4 regions of the Mesobacillus thioparans genome follow, and region 2 is predicted to be linked to each of the others. Evidence: predicted binding sites of a transcription regulator. Region 2 holds the regulator's gene; each other region holds the start of a gene.
The links. The regulator Rex, encoded in region 2, represses fermentation and respiration genes when NADH is low (regulators of the CRP and FNR family bind a similar motif). The targets are predictions, from matches to a motif close to TTGTGAAATATTTCACAA.
Positions count from the first base shown of each region.

Region 1: a site for Rex is predicted at 1,391-1,408, ahead of ACNAZ4_RS07740 (AtpZ/AtpI family protein). Genes of this name have one in related genera too.
Region 3: a site for Rex is predicted at 1,457-1,474, ahead of ACNAZ4_RS17660 (formate/nitrite transporter family protein). Genes of this name have one in related genera too.
Region 4: a site for Rex is predicted at 1,835-1,852, ahead of qoxA (cytochrome aa3 quinol oxidase subunit II). Genes of this name have one in related genera too.

Region 1 is NZ_CBCSFH010000003.1:127,031-130,173, reverse strand. It holds gene ACNAZ4_RS07745 (S8 family serine peptidase) at 1-1,307, shown strand, start outside; gene ACNAZ4_RS07740 (AtpZ/AtpI family protein) at 1,575-1,796, shown strand; gene ACNAZ4_RS07735 (ATP synthase subunit I) at 1,803-2,174, shown strand; gene atpB (F0F1 ATP synthase subunit A) at 2,199-2,909, shown strand; gene atpE (F0F1 ATP synthase subunit C) at 2,982-3,143, shown strand, end outside.
Region 2 is NZ_CBCSFH010000024.1:5,182-8,324, forward strand. It holds gene ACNAZ4_RS23140 (ABC-F family ATP-binding cassette domain-containing protein) at 1-408, opposite strand, end outside; gene moaC (cyclic pyranopterin monophosphate synthase MoaC) at 589-1,083, shown strand; gene ACNAZ4_RS23150 (redox-sensing transcriptional repressor Rex) at 1,110-1,766, shown strand; gene ACNAZ4_RS23155 (YdiK family protein) at 1,792-1,992, opposite strand; gene ACNAZ4_RS23160 (CPBP family intramembrane glutamic endopeptidase) at 1,996-2,727, opposite strand; gene ACNAZ4_RS23165 (GNAT family N-acetyltransferase) at 2,976-3,143, shown strand, end outside.
Region 3 is NZ_CBCSFH010000012.1:13,154-16,296, forward strand. It holds gene ACNAZ4_RS17655 (HAD family hydrolase) at 1-472, shown strand, start outside; gene ACNAZ4_RS17660 (formate/nitrite transporter family protein) at 515-1,351, opposite strand; gene ACNAZ4_RS17665 (PadR family transcriptional regulator) at 1,532-2,134, shown strand; gene ACNAZ4_RS17670 (MFS transporter) at 2,147-3,143, shown strand, end outside.
Region 4 is NZ_CBCSFH010000002.1:417,166-420,308, forward strand. It holds gene qoxB (cytochrome aa3 quinol oxidase subunit I) at 1-800, opposite strand, end outside; gene qoxA (cytochrome aa3 quinol oxidase subunit II) at 877-1,770, opposite strand; gene ACNAZ4_RS06590 (hypothetical protein) at 2,398-2,565, opposite strand; gene ACNAZ4_RS06595 (MATE family efflux transporter) at 2,600-3,143, opposite strand, start outside.

The DNA of each region.
Region 1 (3,143 bases), on a different contig from region 2:
GGCTCGAGCTATTACAAGGTTCGGACGATTGGAAGATCACCCAGAGTGAAAACCTGGTGTTTGCAGGAATGGGCAAAAAAGAAGACATGAAGGATGTCAGTGATAAGCTCGTCCTTGTCGAGCGGGGCACGTTGACTTTTACCGAAAAAGCGAGGAATGCCTTCGAAGCTGGCGCGATCGGGGTCATTATTTACAACAATACGGACGGGACGTTCTTTGGCAACCTCGAAGAAACCCTGCCGATTCCAGTTGCTGCTATCAGCAAAAAGGCTGGATTGGCTTTGAAAAAGCAGCTCAAAAACAACACGATGCTGATCCGCGTCCATTTAATAGAAGAAAAAGACATCCTTGCAGACTTCAGTTCCCGCGGCCCGGTGACTGTTACCTGGGAAATCAAGCCGGACATTGTCGCTCCAGGAGTCGCAATCAACAGCACGATTCCCGGAGGCTACCTGCCGCTTCAGGGCACGAGCATGGCAGCGCCGCATATTGCCGGTGCGGCTGCCCTCATCAAGCAAGCACACCCGGATTGGACTCCTGCTGAAATCAAGGCGGCAATCATGAACACCGCCAAGGAAATTCAGGACCGGAAAGGAAAACCATACCGGACATTCGAGCAGGGAGCAGGCCGAATCCAGACAGAAGCTGCCATCGAGACTGAAAGCCTGGTCATTCCCGGATCGCTGCAATTTGGGAAATTTCAGCTGGCAGATAATATGCACCGGCATGGCGCCCGATTGAAAGTGAGAAATACCGGCTCCGACACAAAGTCCTACTCCTTCTCGATTCCGAAAAAGCAGCAAGGGATTGCATGGGAGCTGCCTTTGAGCTTTACGCTCAAACCAGGTGAATGTAAGGATGTCGAAGTGGCGATGAAGGTTTCCCCGGAGATGCTTGCTGACAAAATCAATGACGGCAGCCTGGTGATAGAGGATGGGAAAAATAAGATCCGTATCCCCTATCTGTATGTCCTCGAAGAACCGGATTACCCACGGGTGATGGGCTTCGGCTTCGCTCCAGCCGACTCAGGAGCGGCTTTCCGCTATGAAGTGTATCTCCCTGGTGGAGCCGACGAGTTTGGAATTGCGCTTTTCGATCCGGACCAATTCCGGTTCATCGGTTTTCTCGATTGGGGGAGGAAGCTGAAAAAAGGGATGGTAGAAAAGGAAATACCGCTTGAAAATCTGCCGGAGGACGGGGTGTACCTGGCAAAGGTATTCGCGAAGAAAGCGGGGCGCGAAAGCATGATTGAAACGATGATCTATATCGACAAAGCATCTATGAATAACAGGGCCGGAAAAAGGTAAATCCTTTCTCCGGCCCTGCTTTTTTCTGTTATAATAATATAATACTGAAATAGGGTTGATGGTATATATTCACAGTGAAAACTTTGTGAATTTTTTCACCCCAATGGATTGACATTGACATTTGCCTATTGTATGCTTACAAAGGGCATAAAATGATAAGGTTTTCAATGTTGATATGCAAGCTTTTTTTATGTGAAAATATTGTTTTTTAAATAATATTTTTCACTCCCCTGATTGTCCATTCTCTATAGTGAGGATGCGTTTTTTATGCGCCGAAACAACCGCCACCCTTTACAAGCGATGGCACTCATGTCCGCTATACTATCTCAATTGGTAGGCTCCATTTTAATTGGCATATTTTCCGGAAGATGGCTGGACCGTACCCTTGGTACAGAGCCACTTTTCTTAATATTCGGATTGCTGATCGGATTGGCGGCAGGTGTGTATGCCATGCTCCGCCTCATCCAACACTTCTTTTCGGGAGACTAGCCATCTATGGAAATCAAGGACTTGTTTACTCGCCAGCGCAAATACATATTCACTCTGTTGTCACTATATGTACTCGGGTACGGCTTTACAAGCTATCAATCTGTTTTTGCCGGGTTGATCTTTGGTACAAGCCTGAGCCTTTTTAATTTATGGCTGCTAGCGAGGAAAATGAACAACTTTGGTGATTCGGTGGTGCAGGGGAAGAAGGTACGCTCGCTCGGTTCGATGTCGAGACTGGCAACTGGAGCGCTTGCCGTGATCGTCGCGATGAAATATCCGGATCGCATAAACCTTGTATTCACGATTTTGGGATTAATGACAGCTTATCTTGTCATTATGATAGATTTTTTTGTCCAGTCTTTTCAATCACGTAAATAGCGGGGAAGAGAGGTGAATTAACTAATGCATCATGAAGCTCCTTTAGTTCCATTTTTAGGACTTTATTTTAACCTGGCAAACATGCTGATGATCACAATAGCAAGTGCTATCGTCTTCATCATTGCAGTACTTTCCACTCGAAGGCTTGCGATGAAACCGACAGGGATCCAGAACTTCATGGAATGGATTATGGATTTCGTGAAAGGAATCATCAACAGTACGATGGACTGGAAGGACGGGGGAAGATTTCATGTACTTGGCATAACATTGCTGATGTATGTGTTTGTAGCCAATATGCTGGGTCTGCCGTTCTCTGTCGTTGTCGACAATCAATTATGGTGGAAATCACCGACAGCTGATCCGGTCATCACACTGACTCTTGCAGTCATGGTGGTAGGACTTTCCCATTATTATGGCGTCAAGCTTAAAGGGACTGCCGAATACGGTAAGGAATTTTTCAAGCCGTTTTGGTTCATGTTCCCGATCAAGATCATTGAAGAGTTCGCGAATACGCTCACTCTTGGTCTTCGTCTTTACGGTAACATTTACGCAGGTGAGATTCTTTTGGGTCTGCTTGCAGCCGGCCTCGCGACTGATACAATGACTACTTTGGCCGCAGCGGTTCCAATGCTTATATGGCAAGGATTCTCGGTATTCGTCGGGGCAATCCAGGCGTTTATCTTCACTATGTTAACGATGGTTTATCTCTCTCATAAAGTGAGCCATGACCATTAATATATACCCTGTTCATTTATTGGACAAAACTTTAAAAAACATTTTTTCATACATTAAAGGAGGAACTTTATAATGGGTTTATTAGCAGCAGCAATCGCAATTGGTTTAGCAGCACTAGGTGCAGGTATTGGTAACGGTTTGATCGTATCACGTACAGTAGAAGGTATCGCTCGTCAGCCAGAAGCTCGCGGTATGCTTCAAACTACAATGTTCATCGGGGTTGCATTGGTTGAA
Region 2 (3,143 bases):
TTCCTTGAACTGGACCTGCAAAACGTCATAATCCTTCAAAACTCTTTCATATTCCGACTCATTCGACAGGATGCCGGGATCGGACATTTTTTCCTCAAGCCGGCGCAGTTCTTTTTCCATGCTGTGCAGATGGTCAAAGACCGCCAGCATTTCATCCCAGATGCTTTTCTCGGATTCCAGCCCTGTATTCTGGGCAAGGTATCCGATTGTCGTTCCTTTCGGGCGGATAATCTCGCCGCCATCATGGGATTCAAAACCGGCAATGATTTTCAGCAGGGTTGATTTTCCCGCACCGTTCCGGCCGACCAATGCAACACGGTCATTGGTCTGTATTTCAAACTTGATATTCGATAAAATAAGATCAGCAGCAAAATATTTTGATAGCTGATTGACTTGTAATAGAATCATTATTTTTCACCTCTAATGCCTTAGGGATAGTGTAACCCAATCCTATGGGCTCGGCAATATGTGCGGCCTGCTATAGGGAGCAAGCTATGAAAAATTTCCCCTCTATATGTGAAGATAGAAACAAAGTTCACACACAAGTTTGTGAAAATAGTGTATTATTTGGTTGAAAGGAGCTTGAATATGGCAGAATTTACGCATTTTAATGAAGAGGGAAGAGCGAAGATGGTCGATGTCAGTGAAAAACCTGAGACGGTCCGTACGGCAGTCGCCCATTCAAGCATTACCGTTAATCAAGATATATATGTAAGGATTACTGAAAATAAAATAAAAAAAGGCGATGTACTGGCAGTCGCGCAGGTTGCTGGCATCATGGCGGCCAAGAAGACATCCGAGATCATCCCGATGTGCCACCCGATTCCATTAACAGGCATTGACCTTTCGTTTGATTGGGAGCAAAATGGTAATGACTATATATTAAATATCGCAGCAGCTGTTAAAACAAAAGGAAATACAGGGGTAGAAATGGAAGCGTTAACAGCAGCGTCAGCATGCGCGCTGACTGTCTATGATATGTGCAAGGCCGTCGACAAAGGCATGGTGATCGGCAAGACCTATCTCGTGGAAAAGACTGGCGGGAAAAACGGCGATTTTAAGAGAGATGAGAAGCTAAAATAGAAATACGAACGGGTGGAGGATGGAGAATGACGAATGATGCTATGAAGATTCCGCAGGCAACCGCAAAACGTTTGCCGCTGTATTACCGATTTTTATTGAACTTGCATTCTTCAGGCAAGCAAAGGGTATCATCCGCGGAGCTGAGTGAAGCGGTAAAAGTGGATTCTGCTACGATTAGAAGGGACTTTTCCTATTTCGGGGCTTTGGGTAAAAAGGGTTACGGCTATAATGTGAATTACCTGCTGACTTTTTTCCGAAAGACGCTCGACCAGGATGAACTCACAAAGGTTGCGCTGATTGGTGTCGGTAATTTGGGAACGGCGTTTTTGAATTATAATTTTTCCAAAAATAATAATACGAAAATTGAAATTGCCTTCGATGTCGACCAGGATAAGGTAGGGACGCAGATTGGCGATGTGCCTGTCTATCACATGGATGACCTTGATAAGGTTGTTGTCGAGGAAGGCATCCAGGTGGCGATCCTGACGGTGCCATCAGCGGTGGCACAGCCGATCACGGACAGACTAGTACAGGCGAATGTGAAGGGCATCCTGAACTTCACGCCAGCGAGGCTGAATGTGCCGCCTTCTATCAGGATCCATCATATTGATCTGGCAGTGGAATTGCAATCATTGATTTATTTCTTGAAGCATTATCCGACTGACAGTGACTCAGAAGAATAAAAAATGGCTCCTTCATTTGAAGGAGCTATTTTTTCTGCATTTGTTTAAGTTTGAAATGAAACAGGATCATCCTGATGCCGGAGCCGAAGTCGAAGGTGGCGAGCAGGACGAGCAAATAACTGAAAAATCCCCAGCCTGAGTCGTTGACATTCTGGATGGCGAAATAGGTGAATAAGATGCCTAACAAGATGTAGACAATGCCTGAGAACATAGGCGATTGCTTCATGACTTAAAATCCCCCAATAAAGCTTTGAATTTTCTCTGCTTCTCTTATCATTCTCTCTATGTCTTCTCTGAATACGGATTGAAGCAGGACAACCATTGTATTCATTGTAACATGGGCGATGATCGGCACGATGATCCGCTTTGTTTTTACATACAGGAAGGCAAAGGTAAAGCCCATCGCCGAGTAGAGGATCACATGCTCTGGCTCCATATGGGCCAGTGCAAAGATGACGGAACTGATCAAGGCTGCAAAGAAGAAATTCATTTTCTTTTGCAGGCTGCCGAAGATGATCTTCCGGAAGACGATTTCCTCCAGGATCGGACCGATGATCGAGCTGACGAGGATGACGACCGGGAACCTTTCGATCAGCTTGATGATTTCCTGTGTATTCTCCGAGCCCATTTCAATTCCAAGCATGCTTTCGATGCTGCCAGCAATCGACTGGGCGAACAGGGCCAGAAAGACCCCGGCGAAAGCCCAGGCCGCCGAGCTTGCCGGCGAAGATGCTTCGCGCAAATCTGCATGTATGTTTCGTTCTTTCCTTAAAATCATCAGGATGATCAGGAGAGTCAGTGAAAAACTGATCACGAGCCAGTATGGAATCGCGAGGGTTTGCATTTCATCAAGGCTTTTTCCCATCGCGGCACCGATGAAAGCAATGATTGGAACCCCCACAAGGCTTGAAAGCTGCATGACAATATAGGCAATAAGGACGTACCAGTATTCTTTTTTCAATCGAAAAAACTCCTTAATAATGCAGTAATGTATGTTCTGAAATTTTACGTAATAATATGCTGGCCTGTAAAATAAAATACGGGGACAGCTTTGCTTATCTAGGCACTCTCTATATTCTACTAGTAAATGATTTGAAAGTTCAAATTGTAGGGTCAGGATGAAAATGTGGTTGTCCGGGTTTAGTATTTCCTGAATACCAGATACTTGTTAAGGTGAAATTTTCTCTTTAAAAATGATCGGAGGTTCAAATGGTTTATTTGGAAACGTCACGACTGCTTTTGCGCGATTGGTCTGCCGCAGATTTAGAGCACTTTTGCAAAATGAATGCAGACCCGGATGTGATGAAGTATTTCCCTCGTGTCTTATCTTCCTCAGAAACGGAGAGGTTTTATCAGGATATGCTAGCCGAGTTCAAT
Region 3 (3,143 bases), on a different contig from region 2:
AAATTCAAAAAATTACTTTACCAGCCTGGAACCGGATGCGGTCCAAGCCTTTCAAAAGCAATTTCATTTGAGCCAGAATGAGATTTTTGCTGATGATGTCATCGAAGATATTCTTGGTATGACGATCATCACTTCCGGTGCTAAAGGTGACACCTTCTATCAGTTCAAGGATGGAATCCATTTATCGCAAGTAAACGTCGAAGGTATGCAGCATTGTTTCGATGTTATTCGTGATCATGTCAATAAAGGAGTTGGCGTGAGATTCCTCCTTGAAAAACTGGGTATTATACGTGAAGAATCGATTGCTTTTGGGGATGGAATGAATGATAAGGAAATGCTGGCCTATGCCGGAGAAGGCTTTGCGATGGGAAATGCACATCCTGACCTGTTTCAGCATGCTAAGCATGAAACCACATCAGTCACCAACTCGGGAATATATAATGGTTTAAAATCACTTGGGTTGATCGAATAAGACCAACAAAAAGGAACCTCAAATATCGAGGTTCCTTTTTGTTTACCTAATCGCCCTTTTCTTCGCGCTTGCTTTTGAGAATTGGTCTTCGGGCTGTTCAGCTTGCTTTTTGATCGCGTCTTTATAGCTCATCCAATAAATCAACGCAACAAACACCCCACCGCCTACTGCATTGCCTAAGTATACCGGGACAAAGTTGGTGAAGTATTCACCCCAGCTAAAATGTCCTGCGAAAATCGCTGCAGGGATGACGAACATGTTTGCCACAACGTGCTGGAATCCGATTGCGACGAAGCCCATGATAGGGAACCAGATTGCCAGAACTTTTCCGGTCATGTCAGATGCACCATACGATAGCCAAACTGCCAAACCAACAAGCCAGTTACAGCCAATCCCTGAAAAAAATGCTGCCCAAAAGCCATCGTCGAGTTTTGCCCCTGCTACAGCGACCGTTTTTTCAAGATAAGGACCGGTCTCGGTCAAACCAACGATATGGCCAAAAAAATAGGCTACAAACAGAGCACCTACAAAGTTACTTAAAGTAATCCAGAACCAATTTTTCAATAGCTTATTCACTGTTACTTTTTTCGCGAGACTGGCCATCGAAATGGCTGTCATATTCCCCGTAAGCAGTTCTCCTCCGGCAAGAAGGATCAAGATCAGTCCTAAAGGGAAAACCGAGGCACCCAGGAATGTTCCGAAGGTCCCCCATTCATGCGGCAAGTTCGCGATCACCCTGATGTCCAAAAGATAGCCGATGGCGATAAAAGCTCCACCAAGAAAACCTAGTGCAAGCATATTCTTCATGGGCATGGCAGCCTTGTATGTGCCAGAGTCAATAGTCACTTGTGCGATTTCCTGGGGTTTACGAAATGCCAATTTATTTTCCTCCTGTCCTTAGTTGCATTCATCTCTATGTGAATTGAACATTTCATTAATGGATTAATTCCCTTTTGGCCAGCAAAAAAACAGTGATATATAATTTTTTGACATTTTTCATAAACAAACATATCATATTGATATATCAAATTGATATATATTTAAAAAGGAGAGTTGAACATGTCAATTGAACATTCCATCCTTGCAGTCATCAGTTTCCGTCCAAGTACCGGTTATGATATTAAATCCGAATTTGAGCATAAAGCAGCCGGCCTATTCTGGGGCATGAGTTACGGCAGTCTTTATCCCAAGCTAAAAAAACTTGAAGAACAGGGTTTCATCACTACCATTGAATCGGAGACAGACGGCCGCAGGAAAAAGCTTTATGAGCTTACAGGGAAAGGCTGGACTGAATTGGAAAGCTGGCTTTCCAGAAAGCCTGAACCTCCTGCCATTAAGGATGAGTTATTCATAAAGATGGCTGCCTGGCATGATGAGATGGATCAAAGCATCCTTGCACAGCATCTAAAAGAAAGAGCCAGAGATTCACAGGAAATATTAAATTTCGTTAAAGAATGGAAACAGAATAATACCTCATATATTAACAGTGTGGGAATGCTGGCAATGAGATATGCCGAGTTGAAACTAGAGGCTGAGCTAACTTGGATAAAAGAATCGCTGACCTCCCTGGAGAATGATGAGCTGCCTGCGGGTCAGGATCCAAAGAACTTAGGCGTAAAACAAAGGGAAAGACGAAAAAATGCATTGAAAAACGAACTTTAGGAGGCAGGGAAAATGGATGCTGGCATCTTCAAACCACTGAAGAATAAAGCTTATCGCTCACTTTTTGGGGCACAGGTATTTTCTGATTTGGGAAACTGGCTGGATTTTATCGCAATACAGGTCATTGTTGCCTATCATTGGGGACTTGGTGAAGCAGCTATTGCTTCTGTCATCATTATCATGGGAATTCCATGGGTGATCATCGGTCCGCTTGCCAGCGTTTTTGTTGACAGACTTCCTCAGAAGACGCTGATGATTACATGCTTATTGTTTAGAGTCCTGTTTGTAGCAGGTATGTTTTTCGCGCCAAATCTTTATGTCATGCTGCTGTTTGTATTTCTTAAGGCAACGGTCGCTGCCCTGTATGACCCTGCTAGACAGAGCGCAATCAGGCATACGGTCTCTGAGGAAGAATTGCCCGAGGCTGTGACCTTAAGTCAGCTCTCAGTCAATACAATGAAAATTGTTGGTCCTGCGCTTGGTGGCGGATTGATTGCCCTTTACGGGGTCAGGAGTCCCTTTGTTTTTGAAGCTGTAGGCTTTCTGATCGCGGTTGTGATATTAATGTCCTTGCCAAAAATCGAAACGGAATCTTCTTCCAAAAAACAACAGGGGAATTCTTATCTGGAAGATCTTACAGAAGGAATCAAACACATCTTCTCTGCCAGGATTCTAAAGGCGGCAATCATTCTCTCCTCCATTGCTTTCTTCATTATTTTTCTTTATGATGGTTTGTTTGTCTTTGTTGCACAGAATCTTGGTTTTGGCGAAGAGGAATTCGGTTTGCTCGTCAGTTCTGTTGGCTTTGGCAGCGTAGTCGGAGCACTTCTTCTCGGACGATTTACAAGCTGGAAAACAAAGCCTATTCATCTAATGGCTTCAGCATCTGTAATGAGTGGCATCTTGATCCTTTTTATCGGTTTGGGTGTATATGGGCTATTTGAACTTCCTAAGTTTTTATGGTTGGCAGGTGCTTTCCTATTGGGAATCATGGCGTCTGCAGAGGCGG
Region 4 (3,143 bases), on a different contig from region 2:
ATGCCGCCGTTTGCTGTCGTAAAGAAGTTGGTTCCGAATAATCGGTCCATTGTCCCCATCGCCAGCGCGACCGTTAAAACCGGAAAAGCGAAAACGATAATCACATTGGTGATCAGCGCTGTCCAGGTAAACATCGGCATTTTCATTAACTTCATGCCAGGTGCCCTCATTTTCAAGATAGTGACAATAAAGTTAATACCAGTAATTAATGTTCCTAGACCAGCGATTTGAATCGCAATCATATAGTAATTCGTCCCTACCGAAGGACTAAATTCATTTCCCGCCAGTGGGAAATAGGATGTCCATCCTGAATCAGGTGAACCACCAACAATGAAGGAAATGTTAAATAACATCGCTCCCATAAAATATAACCAGAAACTTAAAGCATTCAATCGAGGAAACGCCACATCACGAGCCCCAATTTGCAATGGGACTACAAAGTTCATTAAAGCAGTGACAAACGCCATAGCCATGAACAAAATCATGACTACTCCATGTGTTGTAAAAACCTCATTATATTCTTGGGCATTCAAAAGTGTGTTCTCAGGTATAGCCGTCTGGGCACGCATCATTATGGCATCTACTCCGCCACGGAACAACATCAGCAGAGCTGAAATGAGGTACATGATGCCGATACGTTTATGATCTACTGTTGTTAACCATTGCTGCCATAAATAACCCCACTTTTTAAAATAAGTAAGGCCTGCAAGTATTGCAATAATCGTTAAGCCGATGGCAACCATCGACGCATATATGGTTGGACTTGGGTTTGGAATAGCAAATCTCTCAAAGAACTCCATCTATCGCAACCCCTTTCTGTTATTCATTTAAAATTAACTGCAACATCATTCAGAAACACTGTATTGTTACCTGGTCCTACATATCGTCCATTTTGTCTTGATCCATTGTTTCATTCTCTTTTTCTTTTGATGTCTCTTTCATTTGGTGACCCTCTGGAGGCGGAAGGAAAGATAAATGGGTGCCTGTAAATGTCTGTTGACCAAGGTGGGCAGGTTCTAACAATTTATCAAATTTTTCTGCAGTCATTGGTTCTGCAGTTGCCTTGATTTCATCTACCCATTTTTTGTATTCTTCCTGTTCCATTGCTGTAACGTTAAACGTTTGCTCTGCGAATCCTGCACCTGTAAAACTAGCATTCCGCCCACTATATTCTCCCGGAACATCTGCAGCTAGGTTTAGCTTATTGACCATGTCTGACATAGCGTATTTTTGTCCACCTAATTGCGGAATCCAGAAACTGGAAATCGGTCCAAATGAATAAAGCCTAAATTCTATCGGCCTATTCGTTGGAATAAAAAGATAGTTCACTGTTTCAATATTCTCTTCCGGGTAACTAAAATGCCACTTCCAATTCGAAGAAGATGCATAAATGACTAACGGTTCCTGTTTTTCAAACCCCTTAGGTGTTGACTCAACTTCATATGTAGATTTGACAGTAATAACCGAAAGGAAAATGACAATTATTATTGGAACGCCAACGAATATCGATTCAATTACTTTACTGCCTTTAATATGTGGCGGTTCATAATTTTCATTTTGCTTTGATGCTCGGTACTTCACCAACATGACAATGAAAAGAACAAAAACAACAATAACAACAAATGCCATGGTCCAAATCGAAATCATGATCACATCTGCTGTTGTACGAGCTTGAGGACCTTTTGGGTCGAGGACCGTTAATGGTTCACAACCAGAAAGCATGGCGAAAACACCAAAAATTAAAGTTAAAATCAACCATTTTACCTTCATTGATTTACCCCTTTCTTAGATTAACTGAGGAAGTTAGAAGCCTATCCGATAGATTTCGAATACTATGTAAATTACATCACATACAATTTCATAGTTTTTATTCAATGCCACCAAGAAAAAGAACGCCAAGAATTTAAATATATGAGCATATATACATAAATATCCTAGTAAGCATCTATAGGTTTCTAACACGCTCATAATGTTAACATACTTTAATTGGTGGCTTTATTTTAATTTGTGACAAAATGTTGAAGGTTTTATTTTACAAAATGATAAATAGTCGATTTGGCTGACCTGTTTATGTTAACTACCCGTTAATTGAGAATTGTTTCCTAAAGAGGGTAACTGTTTAAAGAAAATCGTTCAAACAATAGGGGTATGGGAACACTCCTCCACTCCCATTCCGCTTCTGAAACATAAAAAGATCGCTAAACAGCGATCTTTTTATGTTTTTCATTATTATAAATTTTCAGGAAACACCCTGGCAAACAGTCGAAATGCCCACGTAACTAAGTTCTATTATCGTTGGTTTTATAAACCTCATAAATCTTTTCCGATTCTTGACCTTATTGGAATAGCATCAGGTTCACACCGTCAGCCACTCAGGCTTATATTTCAATATAGAAACTATTTATCATGGTCATTTGAACCTAACTTTCTTTCCAATTCTATTAATTCCTTATCTGATTTCTTCTTAAATAAATAGATAACACCTATAGCCAATAAAGACAAAACAGAATACACAATTATTGTTGGCATAAGCTCAATCAAGTTCAAACCTAATACAAATTGCATGTCCATCACTCCCAGTTTATATTCTTATCAAAATTTACGCTAACTCTCTTATAACCTGTCTATTTTTTCGGTACCAAATAAACAATCCTGCAGGAAGGGCATTATCAGCAGCAATAGAGACCCAAACAGCGGGTAGGCCATATCCCAACTTCCACGCAAAAATATAGACTCCAAGTGTTCTGATCACCCAAATCCCAATAATTGTAACGATCATTGGAAATGTACTGTTCCCCGATGCCTGGACAGCTGAAGTATCAACAAGGACTGAAGCAAGGAATGGCTGGGAAAACATATCGATCAATAAAACAATCAGCAATAAATGCAGGACCGTCTGATCGGTTGTAAACAACATGCCAATCCATGGGCTGCACGCAGCGAGTATCGCCGTAATCAGCGTCATGGAAACAGCAGATTGGATATAGCTCCATTTTCGGTATTCCTTTGCATCCTCCAGGTTGTTTTCGCCAATCGCCTGCCCGATCAAGGTGCTGGCGGCGATGGCAAACCCTCCGCCAATCGTGTAGGCAAAAGTCGTCAGTGTGCCTGCAATGTTATGGGTAGCATAAACCTCGATACCC